Regions from separate parts of the Streptococcus sp. 544 genome, predicted to be linked through region 1. Evidence: riboswitches for the same ligand, from Rfam matches in the RefSeq annotation. Region 1 holds a riboswitch; the other holds the start of a gene.
What was found. A riboswitch is a leader RNA that binds a small molecule or an ion and turns the genes downstream of it on or off. The one in region 1 is predicted to bind thiamine pyrophosphate.
Positions count from the first base shown of each region.

Region 2: linked by a shared signal. The riboswitch ahead of HT728_RS05835 (thiamine-binding protein) and the one ahead of thiD (bifunctional hydroxymethylpyrimidine kinase/phosphomethylpyrimidine kinase) in region 1 are both predicted to bind thiamine pyrophosphate.

Region 1 is NZ_VMMU01000006.1:62,672-71,860, reverse strand. Features, by position in the region: gene spxB (pyruvate oxidase) at 1-222, opposite strand, end outside; gene HT728_RS03000 (heavy metal translocating P-type ATPase) at 429-2,672, opposite strand; gene HT728_RS02995 (cupredoxin domain-containing protein) at 2,682-3,053, opposite strand; gene HT728_RS02990 (CopY/TcrY family copper transport repressor) at 3,064-3,459, opposite strand; TPP riboswitch at 3,644-3,742, shown strand; gene thiD (bifunctional hydroxymethylpyrimidine kinase/phosphomethylpyrimidine kinase) at 3,826-4,617, shown strand; gene thiE (thiamine phosphate synthase) at 4,818-5,450, opposite strand; gene HT728_RS02975 (hydroxyethylthiazole kinase) at 5,443-6,246, opposite strand; gene thiW (energy coupling factor transporter S component ThiW) at 6,246-6,770, opposite strand; gene tenA (thiaminase II) at 6,775-7,467, opposite strand; gene HT728_RS02960 (energy-coupling factor transporter transmembrane component T) at 7,478-8,128, opposite strand; gene HT728_RS02955 (ABC transporter ATP-binding protein) at 8,130-9,189, opposite strand, start outside.
Region 2 is NZ_VMMU01000010.1:62,450-71,638, reverse strand. Features, by position in the region: gene rplI (50S ribosomal protein L9) at 1-346, shown strand, start outside; gene dnaB (replicative DNA helicase) at 390-1,742, shown strand; gene HT728_RS05845 (Veg family protein) at 1,744-2,010, shown strand; gene cbpD (choline binding-anchored murein hydrolase CbpD) at 2,098-3,444, shown strand; TPP riboswitch at 3,527-3,629, shown strand; gene HT728_RS05835 (thiamine-binding protein) at 3,698-3,988, shown strand; gene HT728_RS05830 (ABC transporter permease) at 3,951-4,709, shown strand; gene HT728_RS05825 (ABC transporter substrate-binding protein) at 4,748-5,755, shown strand; gene HT728_RS05820 (ABC transporter ATP-binding protein) at 5,755-6,483, shown strand; gene HT728_RS05815 (CtsR family transcriptional regulator) at 6,602-7,060, shown strand; gene HT728_RS05810 (ATP-dependent Clp protease ATP-binding subunit) at 7,062-9,189, shown strand, end outside.

The DNA.
Region 1 (9,189 bases):
AACTGCAACCCCGATTGAGCCACCGAATTTAGCTTGCATAACCGCTGCAAGAGCACCTGTTTCTTCGTGGCGAACTTGCAAGAAGCGGATATCTTTTTCTTCAGCCAAAGCGTCCATCAATGAGCTGAGTGTTCCTGATGGGATACCGTAGATTGTGTCTACGCCCCATGTTTTCAATACGTTAAGCATTGCTGCAGATGCAGTAATTTTCCCTTGAGTCATAGTGATAACTCTCCTTCAATTTTTTTAGACTTGGAGAATACGATTACATAGAATTGGAAACGTTCTCCAAACTTTTACTATTCCACTGTATCATATTTATGCTGACTTTTCTAAAAATCTGCTCAAAACTCTCTATTCTCTATTCTAATACAGTTTTGAAAATGCTGCCATTCCTGTTTTATAACAAAGAAATCTAGTCATTACTTTTAGTCTATTTTACTAAAGTTTAAGAGAAGGGAACTGGTCAGAACGGATACAGAACTAAAGGCCATGGCTAGACCTGCCAATTCTGGATTGAGAGCCAGTCCAACACCTGAAAAGATTCCTGCTGCAATCGGAATTCCGACAACATTGTAGATAAAAGCCCAGAAAAGATTGAGCAGAATTCGATGAAAGGTTTTCTTACTCATGTCAAAGGCACGAACCACTCCTAAGAGGTTATTGGTTGTCAACACCAAATCCGCTGACTCGATGGCGATATCTGTTCCAGCTCCCATGGCAATCCCCACATCCGCTACACTGAGGGCAGGAGCGTCATTGATACCGTCACCAACAAAGGCTACTTTTCCAGTCGCTTGTAGTTTATGGATTTCATGGGCTTTTTCTTCTGGTAATACACCTGCAATGACCTCTTCGATTCCGATCTGATCCGCAATAGCACGCGCCACACCTGCATTGTCTCCTGTCAGCATGACTGTTTTAAGACCACGTTTTTTCAACTGACTGATGGCTAGCTTGGCATTTTCCTTGGGAATATCTTGCAGAGCAAGCAAGCCTTTGATTTCATTGTCCACAGCCAAGAACACAACTGTCTTAGCTTCTTTTTCCAGTTCTTCTAGTTTTTCCTGATAAGTGCTTGAAATGTTCAGACCATCCAGCATTTTAGCATTTCCAAGCAGAACTTGTTTTCCATTGATTTGCCCTGAGACACCTTTTCCGTGCAAGGCTTGGAAATTTTCCACAGTATGAAGCTCAAGTCCAATTTCAGTCGCTCGCTGGACAATGGCCTCAGCCAGTGGGTGTTGAGAAGCTTCTTCCAAGGAAGCTGCCAATCCAAGCACTTCTACTTCGTCGCCGATGATATCTGTTACCACAGGCTTCCCTTCCGTCAAAGTCCCAGTCTTATCAAAGACAATCGTTTGAACTTTCTGGATTTCCTGTAGAACCATTCCATTTTTGAGAAGAACTCCCATCTTGGCACTGCGTCCTGTCCCTACCATAAGGGCTGTCGGTGTTGCCAGTCCCAAGGCACAAGGACAGGCGATAATCAAAACCGCCACCCCATAGAGAAGAGAAGACACAAAACTCGCTCCAAGCACGACTACACTATCCCTGAGCAAGACGAACCAAACCCAAAAGGTCACGATTCCTAAAATGACAACTGCTGGGACAAAAATGCCTGAAATTTTATCCGTCAAGTCCTGAATCGGCGCACGACTTGTCTGAGCTTTCTTCACAAAATCGACAATCTGAGCCAAAACAGTTTCTGAACCAACTTTTTCTGCTCTAAAAACAAGTGTTCCGCTATTATTGATGGTTGAGCCAATGACAGTATCTCCAACTGTCTTGTCCACAGGCAGACTCTCACCTGTCACCATAGACTCATCAATACTGGACACACCTTCGACTACAACCCCATCAACCGCAATCTTTTCACCGGGACGCACTCGAATCAGGTCACCTACCTTGACTTGTTCCAAAGGAACTTGAACATAGTGATCCTCACGCAAGACTTCTGCAGTTTTAGCCTGCAAGTCCAGTAATTTCTCCACAGCTTGGGACGTATTTTTCCGCATTTTCTCCTCAAAAACGGCTCCCATAAGAACGAAGAAGAAGATAAAGGCAGCACTTTCAAAGTAAACGGGGAGACCAGCGAAGAGGGCAACTAAGCTATAGAAATAGGCCACTAGGGTTCCAAGAGCAACCAAGGTATCCATGTTGGCATTGTGCTTTTTAAAACTAGCCCAAGCACTTTGGATATAAGGACCACCTGCTACTAGCATAATCGGTGTTGTCGCTAAAAAGCTTCCCCAACGCATGACTTGATGACTAATTCCTCCTGTCGACATCCCAATCATGAGAATCACAAGAGGCACAGTAAAGATACTAGTAATCCAAAAACGCTGTAAAAGTGATAGAGATTTTCGAGTCTTCTCAACCACGGTATAACTCCCCTTTTGCATCTTCATGCCACAAGAAAATTCATGTTGACCTATTTCTTGAGGGGTAAAACGAATTGTTTTCTCTTCGTCTACGCCGATTGGTTCCAAGATGTCTTCTTCTTCAAACAGAATTTCCTTATAACAGTTTGAAGGTGTCACACGGTGAAAGGTGATCTCAGCAGGAACTCCTTTTTGCAGTTGAATGTGGGCTGGATGGTAGCCTTTGTCTGCCGTGATACGGATTTTTTGAACACCATTTTCAAGACTTGCTTTTACAATTTCAGTCATATCATTCTCCTATTCTACAATCATCTTACCGTGCATCATATTCATGCCACAAGAGAAACCATACTCTCCAGCCTGCTCAGGCGTGATTTCCACTACATACTCTTCCCCCATAGGCAGGTCCGCATGTACACCAAAATCTGGAAAAACAATTTGGTCCAGACAGGGTGAAGGGTCCTTACGGTCAAAGACAATGCGGGCTGGCACTGATTTCTTGAGGATAATCAACTCAGGCGTATAGCCCCCCATGACCTCCACTCGAATCTCTTGGTAGCCGTTTTTTTGCTGGGCCTTTTGTCCAGATTTTTCAGGCTTTTTGAAAAACCAAAACAAGATAAACGCGATAAGGGCAATACAAATAATGGTTACAATACTATTTAACATGACGTCTCCTTTACATACAATTACATTTTACTTCTGTTACAGCGCTTGATTTCTTCTCTGAAATCACAGCTTCCAAGTCTTCTAAGTCAGCCTGAGTAAAATCACATTCAGCAATCAAATCAGCCAACAAGTTCTTAATCCTACGGGAACAAACTTTATCTTTAATATCTTGGACAAGCAAGTCTCGACTTTGGTCCAAAGTTAAAAGGGCTGAATAGACAAAGGACTTGCCTTCTTTTTTCCGAGTCAGGCACTCTTTCTCAACCAAACGAGCCAAAAGAGTTTGAATGGTTGACTTGGACCAGTCGAACCGCTCCGCCAGAACCCTGATCAAATCCGTACTGGTCTGCTCTCCTTGCATCCAAATAATCTTCATGACCTGCCATTCTGCATCTGAAATCTGCATAATCACACCTCCTAAATCTACATTTGTCGATTACAGTTATTAGTATACTCTCAAAATCTACATTTGTCAATTATAAAATCAATCTTTTCTTTGAAAAATAGAATTTTAATCATTTGAAAAACGATTTGCAGTCAAATATTACTATATAAACAATAAAAATATGCTATACTAAAGAAAAAAAGAAAACAACCACTAGGGGTGCGTAAAGCTGAGATTAACGACTGTTAGATCCCTTTGACTCAATCTAGGTAATGCTAGCTGATGGAAGTGGAAATGATAATGGGGACTAGCAGTCTTCTATTGCCTTCCTGAAACAGATTAGCTTGTTCTTAAGAATACAAACTTCAGTTGGTTGGGAGGTTTTAGATGACTTATTTACCCGTTGCTCTGACCATTGCAGGGACTGACCCTAGTGGTGGTGCTGGCATTATGGCTGATTTAAAGTCGTTCCAAGCGAGAGATGTCTATGGAATGGCCGTTGTGACTAGCCTTGTTGCTCAAAATACCAGAGGCGTTCAATTGATTGAGCACGTTTCTCCTCAAATGTTGAAAGCCCAATTGGACAGTGTCTTTTCGGATATTCCACCTCAGGCTGTAAAAACTGGAATGTTGGCAACTACTGAAATCATGGAAATCATCCAACCCTATCTTAAAAAACTGGATTGTCCCTATGTCCTTGATCCTGTTATGGTTGCTACAAGTGGAGATGCCTTGATCGACTCAGTTGCTAGAGACTATCTCAAAACAAACTTACTACCTCTAGCAACGATTATTACGCCAAATCTTCCTGAGGCAGAAGAGATTGTTGGTTTTTCAATCCATGATCCTGAAGACATGCAGCGTGCTGGTCGCCTGATTTTAAAAGAATTTGGTCCTCAGTCTGTAGTCATCAAAGGTGGTCATCTCGAAGGCGGTGCCAAAGACTTCCTCTTTACCAAGGATGAGCAATTTGTCTGGGAAAGTCCAAGAATTCAAACCTGTCACACCCATGGTACTGGATGTACCTTTGCTGCAGTGATTACGGCTGAACTAGCCAAGGGAAAAAGCCTTTATCAGGCAGTTGATAAGGCCAAGGCCTTTATCACAAAAGCTATTCAAGACGCTCCTCAACTTGGTCATGGTTCTGGCCCAGTCAACCATACAACTTTTAAAGATTAAGAAAAAAACTCTCTAGTTCCCACTTTAAGGGAATTAGAGAGTTTTTATACTCTTCGAAAATCTCTTCAAACTACGTCAGCTTCCATCTGCAACCTCAAAATACTGTTTTGAGCTGACTTCGTCAGTCTTATCTAAAACCTCAAGGCAGGGCTTTGAGCAACCTGAGGCTAACTTCCTCTTTGATTTTCATTGAGTATTAGTTAGGAAATAATGTCATGCAACTTTGTTAAAAAGGCTTGCGTTTTTGCCTCAATATCTTCTGCCTGCATCAAATCACGCACTACAGCTACTCCAACTATGCCAGTGCCCATAAGCTGGTCAATGTTCTCTGAAGTCAAGCCGCCAATAGCAACTACTGGAATGGCAACCGTTTGGCAAATTGTTTTCAAGGTCGATATCAGAGTGATGGGCGCATTTTCCTTGGTGGTGGTTGGGAAAATGGCTCCTGTCCCCAAGTAATCTGCACCTGATTTCTCCGCTTCCAGAGCTCTTTTTATTGTTTTAGCGGTGACACCAAGGATTTTTTCAGGACCCAAGACTTGTCGGGCAACCGAAACGGGTAATTCATCGTCTCCGATATGCAGACCTGCTGCATCAACCGCAAGACAAACATCCAACCGATCATCGATTATCAAGGGTACCTGATAGCCATCTGTTATTTCCTTGACTTGTTTTGCCAGTTGATAATATTGTTTGGTTGTGAGATTTTTTTCTCGCAATTGGACTATGGTAACCCCTGAACGGCAAGCCGTCTCAACCTTTTCAAGAAAGCTTTCCACAGAATCTTGGTAGCGATTGGTTACCAGATATAGTCTAAGTGCTTCTCTATTCATAAATATCTCCTTTGATGGCATCTAGCCAGTTTTCATCTCTTCTTAGAAGCGAAAGCTGATTGAGTACTTGGTAACGAAATTCTTCCAATCCCATTCCTTGAACAACTATTCTCTCAGCAGCAATATTGAGATAAGAGACTGCTAGGCAAGAAGCTTCAAAACCAGTCTTTCCTTGGCTGAGAAAAACGGCTGTTAAGGCTCCAACCAAATCTCCTGTCCCTGTTATCCAGTCTAATTCTGCACAGCCATTCTCCAATACAGCAACTTGATTCTTCGAAACGATGAGATCCTTGGGGCCAGTAACTAAGAATGACATACCAGGATAAAGCTGACACCAGTCTTTCAAGACTTGAAGTAAATCCTCAGTTTCTTGGTCTTTAGCACTCGCATCGACCCCAACGCCGTGGTGTTTTAAGCCAACAAGACTTCGAATTTCTGACATATTTCCTTTAAGGACCGTAGGGCTATTGTCTAAAAGGTCTTTAACTAAGCTCTTACGAATGACTGAAGCTGTTACGCCAACCGCATCTACTACCATTGGGAGACAAACTTGAGCTGCATAAGAAGCTGCCATACGGATTGCTTTTTCCTTCTCAGCTGACAAATGCCCCAAATTGATGAAGAGTGCCTGGCTTTGCTTAGTAAAATCAAGAACCTCACGGGAATCATCTGCCATAACTGGTTTACATCCCAAAGCCAAAATCCCATTTGCTAGCATCTCACAAGAAATCTCATTGGTAATACAGTGAATTAGGGAAGTCGTTTCCAGAGGAAAAGGATTTGTCAATGCCTGCATCAGTCTATCCTTTCACCAAAGAAATATCCTTGCACTTTTTTAAAGAATTCCTGCTTGATTAAAAATCGAAAGGCAATAAAGGAAATCGCTGTACCAATCAAGGTTGCTCCGAAAAATCGAGGAGTATAGATAAACCAGCTAAGCTTTGCAGCTGATCCTGTAAAGAGTACCATAACAGGATAGGAAACAATAGAACCAATAATACCTGTTCCCAAAATTTCTCCCAAGGCAGAAAAATAAAATTTTCGACCATACTTATAAAAGAGACCTGCAAGGAGGGCTCCAAAAGTCGCTCCTGTGAGAGCTAAAGGAGGAATCCCTTGAGTCGTCATACGGATAAAGGCTGTGACTGTAGCCATGGCCAAGGCATAAACAGGTCCCATCATGATTCCTGCTAGAATATTGACTACACTGGACATCGGTGCCATTCCCTCAATCCGAAAGATAGGCGTAAGGACTACATCAAGGGCAATCATCATGGATAAAATGGTTAATTTGTGAACTTGTAATTGGTGCTTTCTCATGTTTCTATTCTTCTCCTGTTTCTAAAGACTGTAAATCGCTCTTCCATGTCTGGTGTTGGTAAGCCATTTCCCAAAACTTAGCTTCCATGTGAACACTGATGTGGAAGGCATCTAACATTTTTTGCTTGTCTGTATCATCACTTTCGCGATAGAGCTGATTGACCAATGCTCCCTCCTCTCTGATCTGCTGCTCTAACTCATCCGTAATATAAGTTTCAATCCATTGTTGGTAGAGAGGATTTGGTGATGGTTTAAGATTAAGTGATTTGCCTATATCATGATATAGCCAAGGACAAGGCAGCAAGCTCGCAAAAGCAATGCCCAAGTTTGGCTCTGCAAATTGCCGATAAATATGAGAAATGTAATGATAACAGGTTGGAGCGATTGGATGTTGCTCCATTTCCTGATCGCTGATTTCCAATTCCTTGAAAAATTGTTGGCGGATAAATAACTCACCCTCCACTAGACTCTGAGCATTTTGTTTCAAGAGTCTTTTCATCTCTTGGTTTGAAGTCTTATCAGCCAAGAGGTGATAGGCTTCTGAGAAGGCCTTCAGATAGTAGGCATCCTGAATCAGGTAATAGCGGAAAATGGCAGGGTCTAAATTTCCCTCTTGTAACTGTAATACAAAGGGGTGATGAAAGGAAGCCTGCCAAGCTTCCTTTGATAATTCCATCGCAATATCTGTAAATTCCATAATAACTCCTTTATAAAAATAGACTGGTTTGAAGCAATAAAAAGAACAGCAGGTAGATGAATAGTGTCCTTTGAGGAATATAAAAAGTCCGATAGCGATCCTCCACCTGTGCATGTTCGTCATATCCATGCGCCGACAGGGCTCTCAGGTAAAGATGGCGCCACCTAAAGACTGTCATCAGAACCTTGCTGTAAATCAAGGGCGACCAAAAATGCAGTTCTTGACCACGTAATAGGCAAGCTTCTTTTAGGGACTTGATTTCTTGCTGAATGAGGGGGAAGGAATTGAATACCACAATCAAGGCATAAGCCCAAGACCGTGATAGCCCCTTTTGAGCCAAGTATAAAAGAAGCTCTTTTAGGGAAATAGAGGAAACAAAGACAAGACCAATACAAACGGTAACAAAGGCCCTCGTTCCAAGTATGACTGCCTGCGAAGCATCTCCATGTAACTGAACTGCCCAGTAGTTGGCAAAGGATGGCAAAATGGCAAGCAGAATCATCCAAGCCAATACTTTAAATCTACGGTAATAGAGCATAAAGAGAATACAAAATGCAACTACCGAGAGATTAAGAGCAATCGAAGGAATGAAAGATGTTTCCAAGGATAAAATCAGCAAAAAGAGACTGATAATCGGTGTCTGGGTTGCTACTTTGACCATACTATCTCACCTCCCCTTGGGTATTGCTACTCTGAGATGTGAGTGGTTTGGTAATTGTCACTGCTTTCACATGACTGAGACCCTGACTAGTCATCTCAATCCAATAATCAACCACAGAGATCAAGGGATCCAAACGATGGCTAATGATCAGAAAACTTCTTCCTTGATTTCTCTCCTCCACAATCCACTGACAAAAATAATGACAAGCTCTATCATCCAAACCTGCAAAAGGTTCATCTAGTAAAATCACAGAAGCCTTGCTGGTCAAGATGGTCAAGAGCTGAAGAATCTTTTGCTGACCACCACTTAATTGATAGGGACTCTTATCAAGTTCCTTCTCCAGATCAAAATATCGTAAGGCTTGAAGAATACGCTGATTTCTTTCAGAATCAGGTCCATCTAATTGAAGTTCCTCTCGCAGACTGGATCGAATAAACTGCTTCTCAGCTTCCTGAACCACACCCGTCAGGTCATGATACAAACTCTTTTTCTTTTTCAGAACTGTCCCCTTCCAGGTAATGCGCCCCTTATACTTTTGAAATTGAAGAATGGAGCGAAAGAGGGTTGATTTCCCGACACCATTATCACCCAAGATACAGGAAATTCCTTGGTAGAATGTGAAATCTGCAATCGAAAAGAGGGGGCGATTATTCAGCTCACAAGTTGTTTTGTCCATATGGAATAGTTCTGGGCTAGAAGCAACCTCCTTTGAAGCAACCTGTGTCATTTCAGAGGTAGGGATTTGAAACACTTCCCTTAGTTGACCATCTCTTAGCTCCACCATATGGTCAATATAGGCTTCATAGTCCGTTAAATCATGGTCGCACAAAATAACTGTCTTCCCATCAGAGACCAACTCTTTTAGAATCTCCAATATCTCTATCCTACTCTTGCGGTCAATGGAAGCGAAAGGCTCATCCAAGAGATAGACCCTAGGATTCATAGCAAAGAGAACAGCCAAGGCAGCCTTTTGCTTTTCTCCACCTGATAAGTGATGGATGGGACGGTGCAAGATCTTCTCACAGCGACATTGTCGAACCACCTCTGCTATTTTTGAATCA
Region 2 (9,189 bases), on a different contig from region 1:
AAAAGAAGCGACTGCTCAAGCTGTAGGTGAACTTCGTGGTAAACAAAAATCCGAAGAGAAAGCTCACGCTGAGATGATTGCAGAAGCAAAAGCAATTAAAGCCCAACTTGAAGCAGAAGAAACGGTTGTAGAATTTGTTGAAAAAGTTGGTCCAGATGGTCGTACCTTTGGTTCTATTACCAATAAGAAGATTGCAGAAGAATTGCAAAAGCAATTTGGAATTAAGATTGATAAACGTCATATTCAAGTACAAGCTCCGATTCGAGCGGTTGGTTTGATTGATGTGCCAGTGAAAATCTATCAAGATATCACAAGTGTAATCAATCTTCGTGTGAAAGAAGGATAAGTTTACACCTTCTTGACAAGATTGTAAAAGGAAGGGAAGTCTGATGGCAGAAGTAGAAGAGTTACGAGTACAACCTCAAGATATCTTAGCTGAGCAATCTGTTTTGGGGGCTATCTTTATTGATGAGAGTAAACTTGTTTTTGTGCGAGAATATATTGAGTCTCGGGACTTTTTTAAGTATGCCCATCGTTTGATTTTCCAAGCTATGGTTGATTTATCCGATCGTGGCGATGCTATAGATGCAACAACGGTTCGTACCATTCTTGATAATCAAGGTGATTTACAGAATATTGGTGGCTTGTCTTACTTGGTTGAGATTGTCAATTCTGTGCCAACTTCTGCTAATGCGGAGTACTATGCTAAGATTGTTGCAGAAAAAGCAATGCTACGGCGATTAATCTCCAAGTTGACAGAGTCTGTCAATCAAGCTTACGAGGCTTCGCAACCAGCTGATGAAATCATTGCTCAGGCAGAAAAAGGCCTGATTGATGTCAGTGAAAATGCTAATCGAAGTGGATTTAAGAACATTCGAGATGTGTTGAATATCAACTTTGGAAATCTGGAAGCTCGCTCGCAGCAAACGACTGATATTACAGGTATTGCGACAGGCTATCGTGATTTAGATCATATGACGACTGGTCTTCATGAGGAGGAGTTGATTATCTTAGCAGCTCGTCCGGCGGTTGGTAAGACAGCCTTTGCCTTGAATATTGCTCAGAATATTGGGACCAAGTTGGACAAAACGGTTGCTATTTTTTCACTGGAAATGGGTGCGGAAAGTCTAGTGGATCGTATGTTGGCGGCAGAAGGTTTGGTGGAATCCCATTCTATCCGTACGGGGCAATTGACTGATGAGGAATGGCAAAAGTATACCATTGCTCAAGGGAATCTAGCCAACGCGAGTATCTATATCGATGATACGCCAGGGATTCGAATCACGGAAATTCGTTCTCGCTCACGCAAACTTGCTCAAGAAACGGGTAATCTTGGTTTGATTTTGATAGATTACTTGCAGCTTATCACGGGAACTGGGCGAGAAAACCGCCAACAAGAAGTTTCAGAAATTTCACGTCAGTTGAAAATCCTAGCAAAAGAACTGAAAGTTCCAGTAATTGCTCTAAGTCAGCTTTCTCGTGGTGTAGAACAACGTCAGGATAAAAGACCAGTCTTGTCTGATATTCGTGAATCTGGGTCTATTGAGCAAGATGCTGATATCGTAGCTTTTCTCTATCGTGACGATTACTATGAGCGTGGTGGTGAAGAAGAGGACGGTATCCCAAATAATAAGGTGGAAGTTATTATCGAGAAAAACCGTAGTGGAGCTCGTGGAACAGTGGAATTGATTTTCCAAAAAGAATACAATAAATTTTCAAGTATCTCAAAAAGGGAGGCATAAAATGACAGATGCATTTACAGATGTAGCTAAGATGAAAAAAATCAAAGAGGAAATCAAGGCACATGAGGGTCATGTAATTGAAATGACCTTGGAAAATGGGCGTAAGCGTCAAAAAAATAGATTGGGTAAGTTAATTGAAGTTTATCCATCCCTATTTATTGTGGAATTTGGGAATGTGGAAGGAGATAAACAGGCTAATGTTTACGTTGAATCCTTTACTTACTCAGATATCCTTACAGAAAAAAATCTAATTCATTATCTGGACTAAAGTGAGAAATTTTCTCACTTTTTCTTTTTTCTCCGAATAGTTTAAGTGAAGGTAATCTTCGATTTATATTATTTTCAAGGAGGAAGAATGAAAATTTTACCGTTTAAAGTAACAGAGACAAGGTTTTCTTTCAGAAAATCAGCTAAAAAGGTTGTTCCTTTTTTAGTAGTAGGATTGATGTTAGCAGCGAGTGATAGTGTATATGCCTATTCTGGAGGAAATGGATCGATTGCGCGTGGGGATGATTATCCTGTTCATTATAAAAATGGGAGCCAGGAGATTGATCAGTGGCGCATGTATTCTCGTCAGTGTACTTCTTTTGCAGCCTTTCGTTTGAGTAATGTCAATGGTTTTGAGATTCCAAGGGCTTATGGAAATGCGAATGAATGGGGGCATCGTGCTCGTCGTGAAGGCTATCGTGTAGATAATACACCGACGATTGGCTCCATTGCTTGGTCTACTGCAGGAACTTATGGGCATGTTGCCTGGGTGTCAAATGTAATGGGAGATCAGATTGAGATCGAGGAATATAACTATGGTTATACAGAAGCCTATAATAAACGAAGTATAAAAGCAAATATGATGACAGGATTTATTCATTTTAAAGATTTGGCTGGTGGCAGTGTTGGGAATAGTCAAACCTCAGTTTCAACAGGAGGAACACATTATTTCAAGTCTAAGTCTGCTATCAAAAATCAGCCACTAGCTAGCGCAACTGCGATTGATTACTATTATCCTGGGGAGAATGTTCATTATGATCAAATTCTCGAAAAAGACGGCTACAAGTGGTTGAGTTATACAGCTTATAACGGAAGCTATCGTTATGTTCAATTGGAGGCTGTGAATAAAAATCCTCTAGGTAATTCTAGTCTTTCTTCAACAGGAGGAACACATTATTTTAAGAGCAAGTCTGCTATCAAAAATCAGCCATTAGTTAGCGCAACTGCGATTGATTACTATTATCCTGGGGAGAAGGTTCATTATGATCAAATTCTCGAAAAAGACGGCTACAAGTGGTTGAGTTATACGGCTTATAACGGAAGTCGTCGTTATATCCAGTTAGAGGGTGTGACTTCTTCACAGAATTATCAGAACCAATCAGGGAATAGCTCTAATTATAGCTCAAATAATGGATCGACTGTCGGTTGGAAGAAAATAAATGGTAGTTGGTATCATTTCAAATCAAATGGGTCTAAATCAACGGGATGGTTGAAAGATGGATCTAGCTGGTATTATTTGAAATCATCTGGTGAAATGCAGATAGGCTGGTTAAAGGAAAATGGCTCGTGGTATTATCTGGATAGTTCAGGGGCAATGAAAACAGGCTGGTATCAAGTTTCTGGTAAGTGGTATTATTCTTACTCTTCAGGTGTCTTAGCTGTTAATACGACGGTGGATGGCTACAGAGTAAACAGTGATGGAGAACGAGTATAGAAAATTGGAGTAGGAAATTTTTCCTGCTCTTTTCTGTAAGCAGTTTCCTTGACATTTTTCTTATTTTGCGCTATCATATATCTATATAATATATGGGAGTCTGTGTACAGTCTGAGAGGAAGTGTTAAACTTCGACCGCACCTGATCTGGGTAATGCCAGCGTAGGGAACGATACTTAGTCTATTCTTGACCTTTTCCATATATGGTAAAGGTTTTTCTTTTTGTCAAAGGAAAACGAGAAGAGGAGGTTTTTATGAAAGCAAGCATTGCCTTGCAAGTTTTACCCCTAGCGCAGGGGATTGATCGGATAGCTGTTATCGATCAGGTCATTGCTTACCTGCAAGCTCAAGAAGTGACCATGGTGGTGACACCATTTGAAACGGTCTTGGAAGGGGAGTTTGATGAGCTCATGCGTATTCTCAAAGAAGCGCTGGAAGTGGCAGGGCAGGAGGCAGATAATGTCTTTGCCAATGTCAAAATAAATGTAGGAGAGATTTTAAGTATTGATGAGAAACTTGAAAAGTATACTGAGACGACACATTAGTCTATTGGGCTTTCTGGGAGTCTTGTCAATCTGGCAGTTAGCAGGTTTTCTTAAACTTCTCCCCAAGTTTATCCTGCCAACTCCTCTTGAGATCCTCCAGTCTTTTGTGCGTGATAGAGAATTTCTCTGGCACCATAGCTGGGCGACCTTGAGAGTGGCTTTGCTAGGTCTAATTTTGGGAGTCTTGATTGCCTGTCTCATGGCTGTACTCATGGACAGTTTGACTTGGCTCAATGACCTGATTTACCCTATGATGGTGGTTGTTCAGACTATCCCGACCATTGCCATAGCTCCTATCTTGGTCTTGTGGCTAGGTTATGGCATTCTGCCCAAGATTGTCCTGATTATCTTGACGACAACTTTTCCTATCATCGTCAGCATTTTGGACGGTTTTAGGCATTGTGACAAGGATATGTTGACCTTGTTTAGTCTGATGCGGGCCAAGCCTTGGCAAATCCTGTGGCATTTTAAAATTCCAGTCAGCCTGCCCTACTTTTATGCAGGTCTGAGGGTCAGTGTCTCCTACGCCTTTATCACAACAGTGGTATCTGAGTGGTTGGGAGGCTTTGAAGGACTAGGTGTCTACATGATTCAGTCCAAGAAACTGTTTCAGTATGATACCATGTTTGCTATTATTATTCTGGTATCGATTATCAGCCTTTTGGGTATGAAGTTGGTCGATATCAGCGAGAAATATGTTATTAAATGGAAACGTTCTTAGAATAAGAATGTTTCTGAAAAAGAAAAGAGGAAATCAAAATGAAGAAAACATGGAAAGTGTTTTTAACGCTTGTGACAGCTCTTGTAGCTGTTGTGCTTGTGGCCTGTGGTCAAGGAACTACTTCTAAGGATAACAAAGAGGCAGAACTCAAGAAGATTGACTTTATCCTAGACTGGACGCCAAATACCAATCACACAGGGCTTTATGTTGCCAAGGAAAAAGGTTATTTCAAAGAAGCTGGAGTGGATGTTGATTTGAAATTGCCACCAGAAGAAAGTTCTTCTGACTTGGTTATCAATGGTAAGGCACCATTTGCAGTGTATTTCCAAGACTACATGGCTAAGAAATTGGAAAAAGGGGCAGGAATTACTGCCGTTGCAGCTATTGTTGAACACAATACATCAGGAATCATCTCTCGTAAATCTGACAATGTAAGCAGTCCAAAAGACTTGGTTGGTAAGAAATACGGAACTTGGAATGACCCAACTGAACTGGCTATGTTGAAAACCTTGGTAGAATCACAAGGTGGGGACTTTGAAAAAGTTGAAAAAGTACCAAACAACGACTCAAACTCAATCACACCGATTGCCAATGGTGTCTTTGACGCTGCTTGGATTTACTACGGTTGGGATGGAATTCTTGCTAAATCTCAAGGTGTAGATGCTAACTTCATGTATTTGAAAGACTATGTCAAGGAGTTTGACTACTATTCACCAGTTATCATCGCAAACAACGACTATCTGAAAGACAATAAAGAAGAAGCTCGTAAAGTCATCCAAGCTATCAAAAAAGGTTACCAATATGCTATGGAGCATCCAGAAGAAGCAGCTGATATCCTCATCAAAAATGCACCTGAACTCAAGGAAAAACGTGACTTTGTCATCGAATCTCAAAAATACTTGTCAAAAGAATACGCAAGCGACAAGGAAAAATGGGGTCAATTTGATGCAGCTCGCTGGAATGCCTTCTACAAATGGGATAAAGAAAATGGTATCCTTAAAGAAGACTTGACAGACAAAGGCTTCACCAACGAATTTGTGAAATAATGACAGAGATTAGACTAGAACACGTCAGTTATGCCTATGGTCAAGAGAGGATTTTAGAGGACATTAACCTGCAGGTGACTTCAGGAGAAGTGGTTTCTATCTTAGGCCCAAGTGGTGTTGGTAAGACTACGCTTTTCAACTTAATTGCGGGGATTTTAGAAGTTCAGTCAGGGAGAATTGTCCTTGATGGTGAAGAAAATCCCAAGGGGCGCGTGAGTTATATGTTGCAAAAGGATCTGCTCTTGGAGCACAAGACGGTGCTTGGTAATATCATTCTGCCCCTCTTGATTCAAAAGGTGGATAAGGCAGAAGCTATTGCTCGCGCAGATGACATTCTTGCGACCTTCCAGTTGACAGCTGTAAGAGATAAATACCCTCATGAACTCAGTGGTGGGATGCGCCAGCGTGTAGCCTTACTCCGGACTTACCTTTTCGGGCACAAGCTCTTTCTCTTAGATGAGGCCTTTAGTGCCTTGGATGAGATGACAAAGATGGAACTACACGCTTGGTACCTTGAGATTCACAAGCAGTTGCAGCTAACAACCTTGATCATCACGCATAGTATCGAGGAGGCCCTCAGTCTCAGCGACCGCATCTATATTTTGAAAAATCGCCCTGGGCAAATTGTTTCAGAAATTAAACTAGATTGGTCTGAAAGTGAGGACAAGGAAGTTCAAAAGATTGCCTACAAACGTCAAATCTTAGCAGAATTAGGCTTAGATAAGTAGAAAAATAGGGAGTTGGTGAAGATTATCCTTTACCAGCGCCCTTTTTCTTTTAAAAATGAGAAAATTTCGGTATAATAGTCAAAGATAGTCAAGGTTTAAAGAGAGAGGTGGGTTTGTAATGAGATTTAAAAATACATCGGATCATATTGAGGCCTACATCAAGGCGATTTTAGATCAATCTGGTATCGTGGAGTTACAACGTAGTCAGTTGGCAGATACCTTTCAGGTTGTCCCTAGTCAGATTAACTATGTGATCAAGACACGCTTTACTGAAAGTAGAGGCTACTTGGTTGAAAGTAAACGTGGTGGCGGAGGCTACATTCGTATAGGACGGATTGAGTTTTCTAGTCATCATGAAATGCTCAGGGAGCTGCTTTACTCGATTGGTGAGCGAGTTAGTCAAGAAATTTATGAGGATATTCTGCAGCTTTTGGTTGAGCAGGAATTGATGACCAAGCAGGAGATGAATTTGCTGGTGGCAGTAGCTTTGGATCGCGTTCTAGGAGAAGAAGCTCCAGTTGTTCGAGCAAACATGCTACGACAGGTCATACAAGAGGTAGATAGAAAAGGGAAGTAAGATGAACTATTCAAAAGCATTGAATGAATGTATCGAAAGTGCCTACATGGTTGCTGGCCATTTTGGAGCTCGTTACCTAGAGTCTTGGCACTTGTTGATTGCCATGTCCAATCACAGTTATAGTGTGGCAGGGGCGACTTTAAATGATTATCCATATGAGATGGACCGTTTAGAAGAGGTCGCTTTGGAACTGACTGAAACAGACTATAGCCAGGATGAAACCTTTACGGAATTGCCGTTCTCCCATCGTTTGCAGGTTCTTTTTGACGAAGCAGAGTATGTAGCGTCAGTGGTCCATGCTAAGGTGCTAGGGACGGAGCACGTCCTCTATGCGATTTTGCATGATGGCAATGCCTTGGCGACTCGTATCTTGGAGAGGGCTGGTTTTTCTTATGAAGACAAGAAAGATCAGGTCAAGATTGCTGCCCTTCGTCGCAATCTAGAAGAACGTGCAGGCTGGACTCGAGAAGATCTCAAGGCTCTACGCCAACGCCATCGTACAGTAGCTGACAAGCAAAATTCTATGGCCAATATGATGGGCATGCCGCAGACTCCTAGTGGTGGTCTCGAGGACTATACGCATGATTTGACAGAGCAAGCGCGTTCTGGCAAGTTAGAACCAGTCATCGGTCGGGATAAGGAAATCTCGCGTATGATTCAAATTTTGAGTCGGAAAACCAAGAATAATCCTGTCTTGGTTGGGGATGCTGGTGTCGGGAAAACTGCTCTGGCGCTTGGTCTTGCTCAGCGTATTGCTAGTGAGGATGTGCCTGTTGAAATGGCTAAGATGCGCGTGTTAGAGCTTGATTTGATGAATGTCGTTGCAGGGACGCGCTTCCGTGGTGACTTTGAAGAACGCATGAATAATATCATCAAGGATATTGAAAAAGATGGCCAAGTCATCCTCTTTATCGATGAACTTCACACTATCATGGGTTCTGGGAGCGGGATTGATTCAACTCTGGATGCGGCCAATATCTTAAAACCAGCCTTGGCGCGTGGAACTTTGAGAACGGTTGGTGCCACCACTCAGGAAGAATACCAAAAACACATCGAAAAAGATGCGGCCCTTTCTCGTCGTTTCGCCAAAGTAACGATTGAAGAGCCAAGTGTGGCAGACAGCATGACCATTTTACAAGGTTTGAAGGCGACTTATGAGAAACATCACCGGGTACAAATCACAGATGAAGCGGTTGAAACAGCGGTTAAGATGGCGCATCGTTACTTAACCAGTCGTCACTTGCCAGACTCTGCTATCGATCTCTTGGATGAAGCAGCGGCAACAGTGCAAAATAAAACTAAAAATGTAAAAGCAGACGATTCAGGTTTGAGTCCAGCTGACAAGGCCTTGATGGATGGTAAGTGGAAACAAGCTGCTCAACTAATTGCTAAAGAAGAGGAAGTGCCTGTCTATAAAGTCTTGGTGACAGAGTCTGATATTTTGACCACCTTGAGTCGCTTGTCAGGTATTCCAGTCCAAAAACTGACTCAAACGGATGCCAAGAAATACTTGAATTTGGAAGCTGAACTACACAAACGTGTCATCGGTCAAGATCAAGCAGTTTCAAGCATTAGCCGTGCGATTCGTCGCAACCAGTCAGGGATTCGCAGTCATAAGCGTCCGATTGGTTCCTTTATGTTCCTAGGACCCACAGGTGTCGGGAAGACCGAATTGGCCAAGGCTCTGGCAGAAGTTCTTTTTGATGACGAATCAGCCCTTATCCGCTTTGATATGAGTGAGTATATGGAGAAATTTGCAGCCAGCCGTCTCAATGGAGCTCCTCCGGGTTATGTGGGCTACGAAGAAGGTGGGGAGTTGACCGAGAAGGTTCGCAACAAACCCTATTCCGTTCTCCTCTTTGACGAAGTAGAGAAGGCCCACCCTGATATCTTTAATGTTCTCTTACAGGTCTTGGATGATGGTGTCTTGACAGATAGCAAGGGGCGCAAGGTTGATTTTTCAAATACCATTATCATCATGACGTCAAACCTTGGTGCGACAGCCCTTCGTGATGACAAGACTGTCGGATTTGGAGCTAAGGACATTCGTTTTGATCAGGAAAATATGGAAAAACGCATGTTTGAAGAGCTGAAAAAAGCTTATAGACCTGAGTTTATTAACCGTATTG